DNA from 4 places in the Mesorhizobium sp. ANAO-SY3R2 genome. Region 2 is predicted to be linked to each of the others. Evidence: riboswitches for the same ligand, from Rfam matches in the RefSeq annotation. Region 2 holds a riboswitch; each other region holds the start of a gene.
The links. A riboswitch is a leader RNA that binds a small molecule or an ion and turns the genes downstream of it on or off. The one in region 2 is predicted to bind cobalamin.
Positions count from the first base shown of each region.

Region 1: linked by a shared signal. The riboswitch ahead of ABSY17_RS11100 (DUF1636 family protein) and the one ahead of ABSY17_RS08705 (ABC transporter ATP-binding protein) in region 2 are both predicted to bind cobalamin.
Region 3: linked by a shared signal. The riboswitch ahead of ABSY17_RS11260 (CbtB-domain containing protein) and the one ahead of ABSY17_RS08705 (ABC transporter ATP-binding protein) in region 2 are both predicted to bind cobalamin.
Region 4: linked by a shared signal. The riboswitch ahead of bluB (5,6-dimethylbenzimidazole synthase) and the one ahead of ABSY17_RS08705 (ABC transporter ATP-binding protein) in region 2 are both predicted to bind cobalamin.

Region 1 is NZ_CP159955.1:1,313,886-1,316,983, forward strand. Features, by position in the region: gene cobN (cobaltochelatase subunit CobN) at 1-395, opposite strand, end outside; gene cobW (cobalamin biosynthesis protein CobW) at 401-1,438, opposite strand; gene ABSY17_RS11100 (DUF1636 family protein) at 1,435-1,872, opposite strand; cobalamin riboswitch at 1,911-2,117, opposite strand; gene ABSY17_RS11105 (winged helix-turn-helix domain-containing protein) at 2,113-3,098, opposite strand, start outside.
Region 2 is NZ_CP159955.1:817,366-820,463, reverse strand. Features, by position in the region: gene ABSY17_RS08710 (membrane-bound PQQ-dependent dehydrogenase, glucose/quinate/shikimate family) at 1-1,100, shown strand, start outside; cobalamin riboswitch at 1,213-1,423, shown strand; gene ABSY17_RS08705 (ABC transporter ATP-binding protein) at 1,531-2,346, shown strand; gene ABSY17_RS08700 (ABC transporter substrate-binding protein) at 2,370-3,098, shown strand, end outside.
Region 3 is NZ_CP159955.1:1,347,160-1,350,257, forward strand. Features, by position in the region: gene ABSY17_RS11250 (methyltransferase family protein) at 1-264, opposite strand, end outside; gene ABSY17_RS11255 (DUF1624 domain-containing protein) at 261-1,265, opposite strand; cobalamin riboswitch at 1,535-1,729, shown strand; gene ABSY17_RS11260 (CbtB-domain containing protein) at 1,765-1,944, shown strand; gene ABSY17_RS11265 (CbtA family protein) at 1,960-2,721, shown strand; gene cobU (bifunctional adenosylcobinamide kinase/adenosylcobinamide-phosphate guanylyltransferase) at 2,705-3,098, shown strand, end outside.
Region 4 is NZ_CP159955.1:620,309-623,406, forward strand. Features, by position in the region: gene ABSY17_RS07750 (lytic murein transglycosylase) at 1-279, opposite strand, end outside; gene galU (UTP--glucose-1-phosphate uridylyltransferase GalU) at 529-1,416, shown strand; cobalamin riboswitch at 1,483-1,666, shown strand; gene bluB (5,6-dimethylbenzimidazole synthase) at 1,714-2,442, shown strand; gene ABSY17_RS07765 (outer membrane beta-barrel protein) at 2,439-3,098, opposite strand, start outside.

The sequences.
Region 1 (3,098 bases), 500 kb from region 2:
GGCAAGGTCGAGCCCTCGATCAGCCTGATATCGGCGACATGGCTTTCGCCGGGCAACAGGGCGAGCGCGATGCCTTTTTCACGCGCGATTGCGGCAAGCCGGTCGCAGCCGTAGCGCCACCAGTCATAGCCGCCGAGGATGCGAACCAGAATCACCTTGGCGTGCGCAGCCACGCTATCGATCCAGAGATCGACCGACATTGGATGCCTGAGGTCGCGCAGGCTGGCGAGACGCATCGAGGGGAGGCGTTCGGCGTCAGCCTTCCAGGCGCTGGCGAGGCCGGCCAGGTCGCTGTCGGTGAAGGACAGCGCCACCACATCCGCCGGCTGCTGCCGCAGATCGACTGGCTCGATGAGATCGTCGAGCGAGGCGGAGGTGGTGGTGAGGATGTGCATCCGGCCTAGCCTACCAGAATGCGCTCGATGGCCGGGCGGTCGAGCCCCTTGAGACCGATCACGACCAGGCGCGAGCGGCGGTCGTCCTCGGCCGTCCAGGCGCGGTCGTAATAGTGGTTGACGCGCGGGCCGACGGCCTGGACCAGCAGGCGCATCGGCTTGCCGCCGACCTCGACGAAGCCCTTCACGCGCAGCACGTTTTCTTCTTCGGCTGCGGTGGCGACGCGCTTGGCCAGTTCATCGGGATGGGCGATCGAGGGGATATCGATGACGAAGGTGTCGAAGTCGTCGTGCTCGTGGTCGAAAGCGCCGTCGTGATGGGTCTTGCGATTTTCGATGTCGTCCTCGACGGCGAGGCCGAGGCCGAGCAGAACGGAGGGATCGACCTTGCCGAGTGCTGTCGGCACGATCTTGACCGCGCGCGCAAGGTGCTCGCCGATGATGGCGTTGGCGCGGGCATGGCCGTTGGCGTCGAGCAGATCGCTCTTCGACAGAATGATGAGGTCGGCGCAGGCGACCTGGTCCTCGAACACCTCCTCGACCGGATCGTCATGGTCGAGCGAATCATCGGCGCTACGCTGGGCGGCGAGCGCGTCCATGTCGGAAGCGACCTTGCCGTCCGCGAGTGCTGCACCGTCGACCACGGCGATGACACCGTCGACGGTGACGCGGCTCTTGACGGACGGCCATTGGAAGGCCTGGACCAGCGGCTTGGGCAGTGCGAGGCCGGAGGTCTCGATCAGGATGTGGTCGACGCGCGGCGTGCGTGCCAGGATCTGGTCGAGCGCGGGCACGAAATCATCAGCCACGGTGCAGCAGATGCAGCCATTGGCCAGTTCTACGATGTTTTCTTCTGGACAGGTGTCGATGCCGCAACCCTTCAGGATTTCGCCGTCGATGCCGACATCGCCGAACTCGTTGACGATGATGGCGAGGCGCTTGCCCTTCGAATTTTCGAGCAGGTTGCGGATCAGCGTCGTCTTGCCGGCGCCGAGAAAGCCGGTGACGACGGTGCAGGGAACGCGTTCGACGGAGGCGGTCATTTGTTTTCCTTGATGAGTGCAAGTGGGGGGATGCGCGCGATGAGGCCGCGCTTGAGACTGTCGGGACGGCCGCGCCACGGGATCAGGCCATCGGTCGAGGTGGAAAAGAGTTTTGCCCCGGTGACGAGGTCTTCGCCCGATGTGACCCTGAGATCGCCGAAGACGTAGCTCCACGAACCATTGCGAATGAGGGCCGCACTCAGGCGGCGCTTGCAATTGCCGAGACACTCGACGCTGCGCACGGCGATATTTTCGCCGCTGGCCGCAAGCCTGGCATCTTCGGCCAGTCGGGTGCCGGCGCGGGGATGCGCATCCGAGCCGGTTTCGTCGCGGCAGGACGAGCAGACGAGAATCGTCACCGCAGCTGCGCGCGTGTCGGCGTCACCGCTGGATGCGTCCCCAATTTCGACCGAGGGATTGTCGTCGAGTTCCAAAATACCAGGCTCCTTGCCTGGGACACCCGCCAGGCGATCGGATCAATGTTGCAGACGGCAGGTCTCCTGGCTCGCGAGTCGTCGCCTTCGCACCGCCTTCCCGGGAGTACATCCCAGTGGTTACCGGCCTTGGCTCGTCGCTTACAGTTGCGGGGACAGCCGCGGATTTGACGCCAAAGCGCCGCACCGCATTCCCTCTTAGCCTCCGCCGTTGCGGGCGAAGGACCGTCTGATGGCGATTTAGGCTTTCGTGAGGGGAGGAGTCAACGCAAGCGAGCGACCCGCAATGTCGCGAAGCGCCGGCCCGAGGTCGCCGGCTGGCGTTACCTCAATGCGTTCGAGGCCGAGCCAGGCGCGCATCTGCTCCAGTTCTTCATGGAGTTCGGCAGCCGTTTCCGATGGGGCGCAGGGCTCTGAATAGGCGGCATGGACGCGCAGGACGCCTGCCGGCCGGTCGGCCTTGAGGTCGATACGGGCGACGATGCGCTCGCCGAGCAGGAACGGCAGCACATAATAGCCGTACTGGCGCTTTTCCGCCGGCGTGTAGATTTCGATGCGATAGCGGAAGCCGAACAGGCTTTCGGCGCGGGAACGTTCGAAGACCAGCGGATCGAATGGCGCGAGTAGCGCGCGTGCCTGCACCTTGCGCGGAATGCGCGCCTCGGCATGCAGATAGGCCTGCCTGTCCCAGCCCTCGACGCGCACGGGAATCAGTTCGCTCGAATCGACCAGTTCTTCGATGCGGCCTTTCATGTCGGCTGGGGACAGGCGGAAGTAATCGCGCAAACAGGCGGCGGTCGCCACGCCATGGGCGCGGGCGGAGATTCGCAGCAGTTCGCGCTGGGCATCGGCCGGGGCAGGAACGGGGCGATCATATATGGCCGCCGGCAGCACGCGCTCGGGCAGATCATAGAGCCGCTCGAAGCCGCGGCGCGAATGGGTGGTGATGCGGCCGGCCCAGAACAGCCATTCGAAGGCGTGTTTTTCGCGGCTCCAGCCCCACCAGCCGCCGGAGCCTTTCGCTCCTTCTATGTCGGACGCGGCGATCGGCCCGCGATCGACGACCTGGCGAAAAATCTCGTCGATATAGGTTTTGTTGTCGCGGCCGAATTTGGTCAGGCCGCCATACATGCCGTCGTGATTGGCGGCGCGTTCCATGCGCCAGCGCATCAGAGGCCAGGTGTCGAGCGGCAGCAGCGAGGCTTCATGCGCCCAGTATTCGAATG
Region 2 (3,098 bases):
TCGGCGCGCATCGCTCGAAGGCAGCCGAGGACTACACCGCCTCGGTCGTCGCCCTGGACATCGCCACCGGCCGCGAGCGCTGGAAGTTCCAGACCGTCCATCACGACATCTGGGACTACGACGTTCCTGCCCAGCCCGCACTCTACGACGTGCCGGACGGCAAGGGCGGCACGGTGCCGGCGCTGATCCAGCTCACCAAGCGCGGGCAGATCTTCATGCTCGACCGCCGCGACGGCAAGCCGATCGCCGAGGTCGAGGAGCGCCCGGTGCCGCAGACCGGCGGCGTGCCGGAGGACTTCCTGTCGCCGACGCAGCCTTATTCGGTGGGCATGCCGACCATCGGCACCGAGCCCTTCACCGAGGCACGGATGTGGGGTGCCACGCCCTACGACCAGCTCTACTGCCGCATCGAGTTCAAGAAGTTGCGCTACGAGGGCGAGTTCACGCCCACCGGCCGGACGCGCTCGATCATCTTCCCGGGCTACTATGGCGGCATGAACTGGGGCAGTGCGGCGATCGACGAGGCCCGCGGGCTGATGATCGTCAACGACATCCGCATGCCGCAGATCGCGCAGTTGCTGCCGCGCGAGGAGACCGACAAGTACGAAGGCTCGGCCGCTCATGACGGCCTGTCGCAGCAGAAGGGCACGCCCTATGGCGCGATGAAGAAAGCCTTCATGTCGCCGCTCGGCGTTCCCTGCCACCAGCCGCCCTACGGCACCTTCACCGGCATCGACCTCAAGACCCGCCAGATCGTCTGGCAGGTTCCGGCAGGTACGCTTGAGGATACCGGCCCGCTGGGCATAAAGACCGGCCTGCAGATCCCGATCGGCATGCCGACGCTGGGTGGTCCGATCGCCACTTCGGGTGGCGTCGTCTTCTACGCCGGCACGCAGGACTACTATCTGCGCGCCCTCGACGTGGAAACCGGCGAGGAGCTGTGGAGGGGTCGTCTGCCGGTGGGCGCCCAGGCCACGCCGATGACCTTCGTTTCGCCCGAAAGCGGAACGCAGTACGTGGTCATCTCGGCCGGCGGCGCACGCCAGTCGCCCGACCGCGGCGACTACGTCGTCGCCTACAAGCTACCGAAGAAGAACTGAGGTCGCACGACTTCGACATCGGACGGGGCGCCTTCTGGCGCCCCTTTTTTATACCTCCGGACCGCGCCTGATCGTGGGCGACCTGCGGTGCCTTGCCAGCCGCCCGACGTTCGTCTAGCCACGAGGTGATGGTTCCAGCTGCCGAATCGGCAGTGGATTAAAATGGGAACACGGTGCGTTGCCTTCGGGCGCAAAACCGTGGCTGCCCCCGCAACTGTAAGCGGATAGCAAGTCGGGAATATGCCACTGGCCGCAAGGCCGGGAAGGTCCCGAGGCGCGATCACCCGCAAGCCAGGAGACCTGCCATCATCCGATTAACTCAACCGGCCGGGGTGTGCCGCGGAGATGCTGATGGTTGCGACTGCCTTTTGCGGTACCGGCGCGCTTACCGGATCGTTCTGCCTGCTCCACCCCTTTGTGGAGACAAGGCATGCTCGACCGCGCCCAGACTGCTAGCCGCCTTGTAGGGTCCTCCCCCGCCCTCCTCGAACTCGACGGAGTCTGCTGGGGTCCGCGCGCCTCGAAATCCATCCTTCAACCGGTGACGCTTTCGGTGGCGCCCGGCGAGATGCTGGCCATCGTCGGCCCCAATGGTGCCGGCAAGTCGAGCCTGCTGCGCTGCCTCTACCGCTTTCACCGCCCGACCGCAGGCACGGTCAGGCTGGACGGCACCGACATCTGGCGGATGAAGCCGCGCGACTGCGCCCGCCGCATCGCCACGGTGCTGCAAGAGAGCGCCTCCGAATTCGGCCTGACGGTTGCCGAGATCGTCGAGCTGGGGCTGACGCCGCACGTGACGGGCTTTCGCACCAGAGACTGCGACCATGACCAGGTCGAGGCGGCACTTGCCCTGCTTGGTCTCACCACGCTCGCAGCGCGCGATTTCGGCTCGCTGTCCGGCGGCGAGAAGCAGCGGGTGATGATCGCCCGCGCGCTGGTACAGCGGCCCGACCTTCTGATCCTCGACGAGCCGACCAACCACCTCGACATCCGCCACCAGCTCGAAGTGCTGGAACTGCTCGGCAATCTCGGCTGCACCGTCATCGTCTCCTTGCACGACCTGGCGCTTGCGTCCGCCCATGCCGACCGCGTGCTGGTGATGGACGGCGGTCGTGCCGTGGCCTGCGGCAGGCCGGCCGACATCCTGACGCCCGAGCGCATCCGCCAAAGCTTTTCCGTCGGCGCTACCCTCGACGACCACCCGATCACCGGCCGCCCCCGCTTTTCCTTCCACCTCGAACGCTAACCACGCCAACCCAAGGAGCCCACATGCGCCTGTCAATTTTTGCCGCCGCACTTTTCGCCACATGCGCCTCCGCCACAGCAAGCGGCTTTCCCGCCACCGTCAGGAGTTGCGACCGGGATGTCACCTTCGCAGCAGCACCGCAGCGGGCCGTGTCGCATGACGTGAACTTGACCGAGATGATGCTGGTGCTGGGCCTTGCCGACCGGATGGTCGGCTACACCGGCATCTCGGGCTGGAAGACACTCGACGAGAGCCTGCGCGCCGGCGTCGGCGAGCTGCCGGAACTGGCGCCCAAATACCCCACCAAGGAGGTGCTGCTGGGCGCAGACGCCGACCTGTTCTTCGCCGGCTGGAACTACGGCATGAAAGTCGGCGGCGACGTCACCCCCGAAACACTCGCCCCCTTCGGTATCCCGGTCTACGAGCTGACCGAGAGCTGCATCCACATCATGAAGCGGGACAAGTCGACGCTTCAGGACATGTATGCCGACCTGCTCAATCTCGGCGCGATCTTCGGTGTGCGCGAAAAGGCGGAAGAGCTTGTAGCGGGCTATGAGAAGGAACTTTCCGACTTCCAGGCGACGTTGCCCAAGCTCGACAAGCCGGTCAACGTGTTCCTCTACGATTCCGGCGAGCAAAAGCCGTTCACCGCCGGCCGCTACGCCATGCCGACGGCGATCATCGAGGCGGCGGGCGGCAAGAACATCGCCGACGATGTCGAGTCGAGCTGGGCCGAGATCGGCTGGGAGCCG
Region 3 (3,098 bases), 530 kb from region 2:
TGCGCCTGATGTGACGAGATGGTCGGAGGCCCTGTCGGGGCGTATGGTCGTTTTGCCGCGCTTGAGTGCGCGCATCGCCGACACTTCGATGGCCACCACGCCCGCCACCGCCAACCAGCCGGCGGCGAAAAGCAGGTCCGAAATCGGCTCCGTGATCCATGGCAGCGGGTAGATCAGTCCCAGCACGACAGCCACCGCGATCGCCGCCAGATAGATGATCGGCGGCCATGGCACCCTGTTGGGCGCGACGTGGAAATTGGTCATTGCGCTCCTCCCATTGGCATTTCGCCGTCGGTCCGTGCGGTGCACATCTGGGCGGTGTCGCCGATATGCGCCCTCAGGTCCGTGCTCTTGTCACCAGCATAGATGCGATCGAGCGAATTATCCTTCTGCAAGTCGTCGAGCATGCAGACACAGTAGCGCGAGCAGAAATCGGTGTCGCGGCTCTGTTCGCAGGAGACCTGGCACGATCGGAGGAAACCTGTTTCGCGGGTTTCGATTGTGGCGGGGAAGATTTGCGCATAGGCCCAGACCAGCGAGATCAGCACCGGCTGGTGGATCAGGTAGAAGGCGAGGCTGTGGCGGCCGAAGAAGCCGACCGGCCGTGACCAGCGGCCCGGTTGCAACTGCGCCAGCTTGCCAAAAAGGTCGGCCCTCGAGGCCAGTCCCGCAGCACCAATGCCGGCAAGTACGGCGCCGAACCATGGAAACAGCGGCACGAAGTCATTGGAGCGCGGGTTGAACGTGGACAGGCCGATCCACAATAGAGCCGGATGGTTGAACAAGTCCGCACGCAAATAGTTCGGCGCGGCGATGACCAGGGCGGCAACGGCCAGCGTCAGCAGCGGCGGCAGGCGCAGGAAGGCGAGGCCGAGCACGCTGGCGAGAGCGATCTGGTGCAAGATACCGAAAAAGATGAAACTGTCTGGCGTGGCGACCCAGGTTGCAGCGGTGATTGCCAGCGCGGCAGCCACCACCATGGCCAGCCGGCGCCAGAAGCCCGGCCAACGGATGCCCTTGGCGTGCGCGAGCACCAGGCTGACTCCAACCAGGAACAGAAAGCTCGAAGCGATGCAGCGCGCAAACAGTCTCCAGTTGCCATAGGCGGTCATGCCCGGATCGGCATAGCCGAAGAATTCGAGGTCCCAAGTGAAATGATAGATCGCCATGGCGACGAGGGCTATGCCGCGGGCGATGTCGATGACTGCCACGCGCCGCGGGGAAACTTGAACGTCCTCTGATGTCGAATGCATCGTCGTGGCCATGGCTCGTCTTTTCGGGTGTTGCGCCGCCCATGCAGCACTATCATGGTTGAAGCGGGGCAGAAGAGGGAAGTGCTGCCGTCATGCACAGGGTTCAGGGACATGATTGGCCGCGCCAGTCGCTGACGAACGAATCTCGAAGAATGCGGCATCCACGACCGGCATCTGTGGCGGCTTCAGCATTTGGTCGCAGAACGAATGGCAGCGCGGACTTGACGCATTCTGGCGCTGCGGCGTCGGAATTTGGTTTGCCGCATGAGCCTTTTGTTTCTATAGTCGCGACCGTCGTCGGTTCCATTTGGAATCAAGAGGGAATGCGGTGAGGGTGTTTTTTGCCCGAAGCCGCGGCTGCCCCCGCAACTGTGTGCGGCTAGCTCTCCCCAAATGCCACTGAAGCGTGCTTCGGGAAGGCGGGGAAGGGTGTCGATCCGCAAGCCAGGAGACCTGCCGGCGACAAGTAGTACTCTCTATGCCCTCGGGTGGAGGGCGAAAGGACATTGATATGAACACTGTTTCTTCCGCAATCGGTGCCGGCGTTTCCTCGCAGTCGCGCGCCATGCAGCTTTCCCTGGCTGCTCTGCTTGGCCTTTTCGTCGTCGGCTTCCTCGGCTTCTCGCACATGGAAGTGGTGCACAATGCTGCCCACGACTATCGCCACTCGATGGCTTTCCCCTGCCACTGACGTAGGGTTTTCGCCATGTCTGTCTTTCGTAACGTCGTGTTCATCGCGGCGATCAGCGGCCTATTGGCCGGCGTGATCCTTGCCGCGCTGCAGACCTATGCAACCGTTCCGCTGATCCTCAAGGCCGAAACCTATGAAAATGCCGGCGGCGGCCATGACCATGGTGCCGCGCCAGTGGCTACAGCCGAGGCGACTGCCCCGGCTGCGGCAGCAACGGCCGCACCAGTCGAAGAGCAAGAAGCTTGGGGACCTGCCGATGGCTTCGAGCGTTTTGCCTATTCGGCTCTCGCCAACATCATCAGTGGCGTGGCTTTTGCGCTGATCCTGGTTGCTGCTTCGGAGTTTGCCGGCGGCATCGCCAACTGGCGCCAGGGCGTGTTCTGGGGCTTTGCCGGCTTTGCCGTCTTTACCCTGGCACCGGGCCTGGGCTTGCCACCCGAACTGCCGGCGATGCCGGCGGCTGATCTCGGTGCCCGCCAGATCTGGTGGACGATGACGGTGGTAGCCACTGCGGCCGGATTGGCGCTGATCGCCTTCAAGCAGTCGCTGCCGCTGGCCATTCTTGGCGTCGCGCTGATCGTTGCTCCCCATATCTTGGGCGCACCGCAGCCCGAGAGCCACGATTCGCCTGTGCCAGCCGACCTGCACCACAGCTTCGTCGTTGCGGTGACGATCACCAATCTGGTGTTCTGGGTGGTGCTTGGCGCTGTCGCTGGCATGGTGCGCAGCCGCTTTATGGGGGCGCAGCCTGAAGCGTTGCATGGCCGTCTTGCCTGAGAAGCTGACCTTCCTGCTCGGTGGCGCGCGCTCCGGTAAGAGCGCGCATGCCGAGCAGCGGATCACGCAATTTCCTGCGCCGTGGACCTACATCGCCACGGCTCAGGCCTATGACGAGGAGATGCGCGAGCGCATCTCTATCCACCAGTCGCGGCGTGGCGATGGTTGGCGGACACTAGATGCGCCGCTTGATCTCGTCGCCGCGCTCGACAGCGTCGCCGATGGCGAACCGGTGCTGATCGACTGCCTGACGCTGTGGCTTACCAATCACATGCTTGCCGAACATGACGTGGAAGCCGAAAGTGCACGTCTCGTCGATGTCCTGTCGCGGCCGCGCGGACCATGGTTCGTCGTCGCCAACGAGGTCGGGCTCGGCA
Region 4 (3,098 bases), 200 kb from region 2:
AACGCGGTTGTCGAAATAGTCCCAGACTGGTGCTGTGAATTCAGGCTGGTAGCGGGCTTTCTCCAAAACTTCCGGGTCGGCCGAAGTCACGCCGCGGAAAGCGCGATCATAGGTCGATCCGGAGATGCCGTTGTCGGCGGCGACAGCGCGGAAGCTCGCCACCCAGCGCTGGAATCCGGGCTCTGCTGCGGCCGGGCCTGCTGGCAACATCAGCGCGAACGACAGTCCGGCAATCGCGACGAAGCCTGCCAGGCCTTTGGCGGTTTTGCGAAGGGGCATTCTTTCCTCCAAGGAGAGATCAGAAAGTCGATTCATCGCCGAACCAGGTTATCAATCGGTTTACCATGGACCCCCGAGGGAACGAAAAGCCGATCTTGGGATTGTGCCTGACTTGGCGGAGCAATCAAGATCGCGTGATCCATCATCTTGCACGACGACGGCGAATGTGTGAACGCATTCAATATTCTTCAATGCCGGTGTGGCAGAACCCGCGCCGACAGTCACAAACCATCGTCGGACGACCACCCAATGAAACGAGTTCGCAAGGCAGTATTTCCCGTTGCAGGCCTGGGCACACGCTTCCTGCCGGCCACGAAGTCGATTCCGAAGGAAATGCTGACGGTGGTTGACCGGCCGGTCATCCAGTATGTGGTCGACGAGGCCCGCGAGGCGGGCATCGAGCATTTCATCTTCGTCACCGGTCGCAACAAGGCGGTCATCGAAGACCATTTCGACGTCCAGTTCGAACTCTACGATACGCTGGCACAGCGCGGTAAAAGCGAGCAGCTCGAACGCCTGCAGAAGTTGCAGCCGGCGCCGGGCCAGACCTCGTTCACCCGCCAGCAGGTGCCGCTCGGCCTTGGCCATGCGGTGTGGTGCGCGCGCGAACTGGTAGGCGACGAGCCCTTCGCGCTGCTTCTGCCCGACATGATCATGCAGTCGGAAAAGAGCTGCATGCGTGAAATGGTCGAGCTTTACGCCGAGACCGGCAACAACATCGTCGCCGTGCAGGAGTGCGATCCGGCCGAGGCGCACAAATATGGCATCGTCGGCAAGGGCAGGGCGGTTCACACCGGCTTCGAGATCGAAGGCATGGTGGAGAAGCCGAAGCCCGGCACCGCGCCGTCGAACTTGTATATCAATGGCCGCTACATCCTGCAGCCGGAGATTTTCGACCTACTGGCCAAGCAGGAGCGCGGCGCGGGCGACGAGATCCAGCTCACCGACGCGATGCTGAAGCTCGAGAAGACCCAGCACTTCTACGGCTACCACTATCGCGGCCGGACCTTCGACTGCGGCTCGCCGGAAGGCTTCGTCGAGGCAAATGTCGCTTTCGCGCTGTCGCGCACCGATCTCAATGCGCATATGGCAGACGTGATCGAAGGCCTGTTGCGCGAGACGAAGGCCCGCCGCTAACCGATTGCCATGTCGCCCGCGCGCCGGTTTTGGACGCGCGGGGGGTGGCATCGTGCCCTGCCGGCCTCTAAAGACGGTCCGCTAGGTGCCCGCAGCAATGCGGGAGAATCGGGAACACGGTGAAAATCCGTGGCGTGCCCAACGCTGTATGAGGGACCGCATCGGCAAGTGCCACTGTTCGCAGGAGCGGGAAGGTGCTGTTGCGGGTTGAACTCGAGCCAGAAGACCGGCCTGGCAGAAATGGTCCACCGCATGGTCAGGCGGGCGGACGCCGTTTCTATCGCAAGGGGACACGCGATGCCGGCCACCAACAATCATGCAAGCCGTGGGTCATTCGACGCTGCGGCCCAGGACGCCGTCTACCGGGCAATCTTCACACGCCGCGACGTGCGCAGCCATTTCCTGCCCGATCCGCTCGACGACGAAGTGCTGGCGCGGCTGCTGCTTGCCGCCCATCACGCGCCTTCGGTCGGCTTCATGCAGCCATGGAATTTCATCGTCATCCGCGATCTGGCGCGTCGGCAACAGGTCCGCGACCTGTTCTTTGACGCTCGCCGGCAGGAGGTCGAGCATATCGGCGCGGATCGACAGGCGCTCTATCGCAAGCTCAAGCTCGAAGGCATCTGCGAAAGCCCGCTCAACCTTGTTGTCACCTGCGACCGCAGCCGCTCGGAAAACTCGCCGCTCGGTCGCTGGCACAACCCGGAGATGGACCTCTACAGCACCGTCTGTGCGGTGCAGAATTTCTGGCTGGCGGCGCGTGCCGAAGGCGTCGGCGTTGGCTGGGTCAGCATCATCGACCGGGAGGCGCTGAAGCAATTGCTCGCCATTCCCGATCACGCCGTACCGGTCGCCTATCTCTGCGTCGGGCGCGTATCCGAGTTCGCGCCAAAGCCTGATCTCGAGCGGCACGGCTGGGGTAGCAGGCTGCCGCTGGCAGATCTCATCATGAGCGAGGTCTTTGCCGGGGTGGGGGAGGAGCCTCTCAAGCGCATCGCCGCCGGCATGGCGCCATCAGCGGTTTAGCGCTGCACATTCACGCCGAGGAAGATGCTGTTGGTCGTGCTGTCGCGGCCGGGCAGCGTGCTGTTCATCGTTTCGTGGCGCAGCCGGCCGGTAAGCCCTGCATAGCGGCTGAGCCACCAGGTCAGGCCGGCTTCGGCGGTCAGGCCCAATTCGTGGTCGCCGGTGCCGGGATAATCACGCCAGCCTAGGCCCACCGTCGCCAGGCCGGTCAGGTCGGCGCGCATCTGGCGCTCGACGCCGAGGCGGCCGGCATAGAGCACCGAGCCGCTTTCGCCTGGTGTCGTCGAACCCTCGACACCAGTGGTGCCATTGAGGCGGACGATGGTGCCGCGCAGGGGTGACCATCTGAGGTCGGCGGCAACGGTCGCCGCGGAGACGGTGTTCAGGCGGTCGTCGTCGAAATTCTCCGACATCCAGCCGGCAGAAAGCTCGCCGCCGAATTTCTCCCCCATGTCGAGCTCGACGCCGGCGCGGACGCCCACCACGTTCGAAGAGCGTTCGAACCCGGCGGTGTCGAACGTCTGGTCGTAGATGCGGCGGCCATATTCGACCTCGCCAAATGGTGTTATGGCCGGCGACAGCTCGTAGCCCAAGCGGAACGTCCCGGCATAGAGCGTGGAGTTGCGGTCCTTCTGCGACAGCGTGGCGCCGCCGGG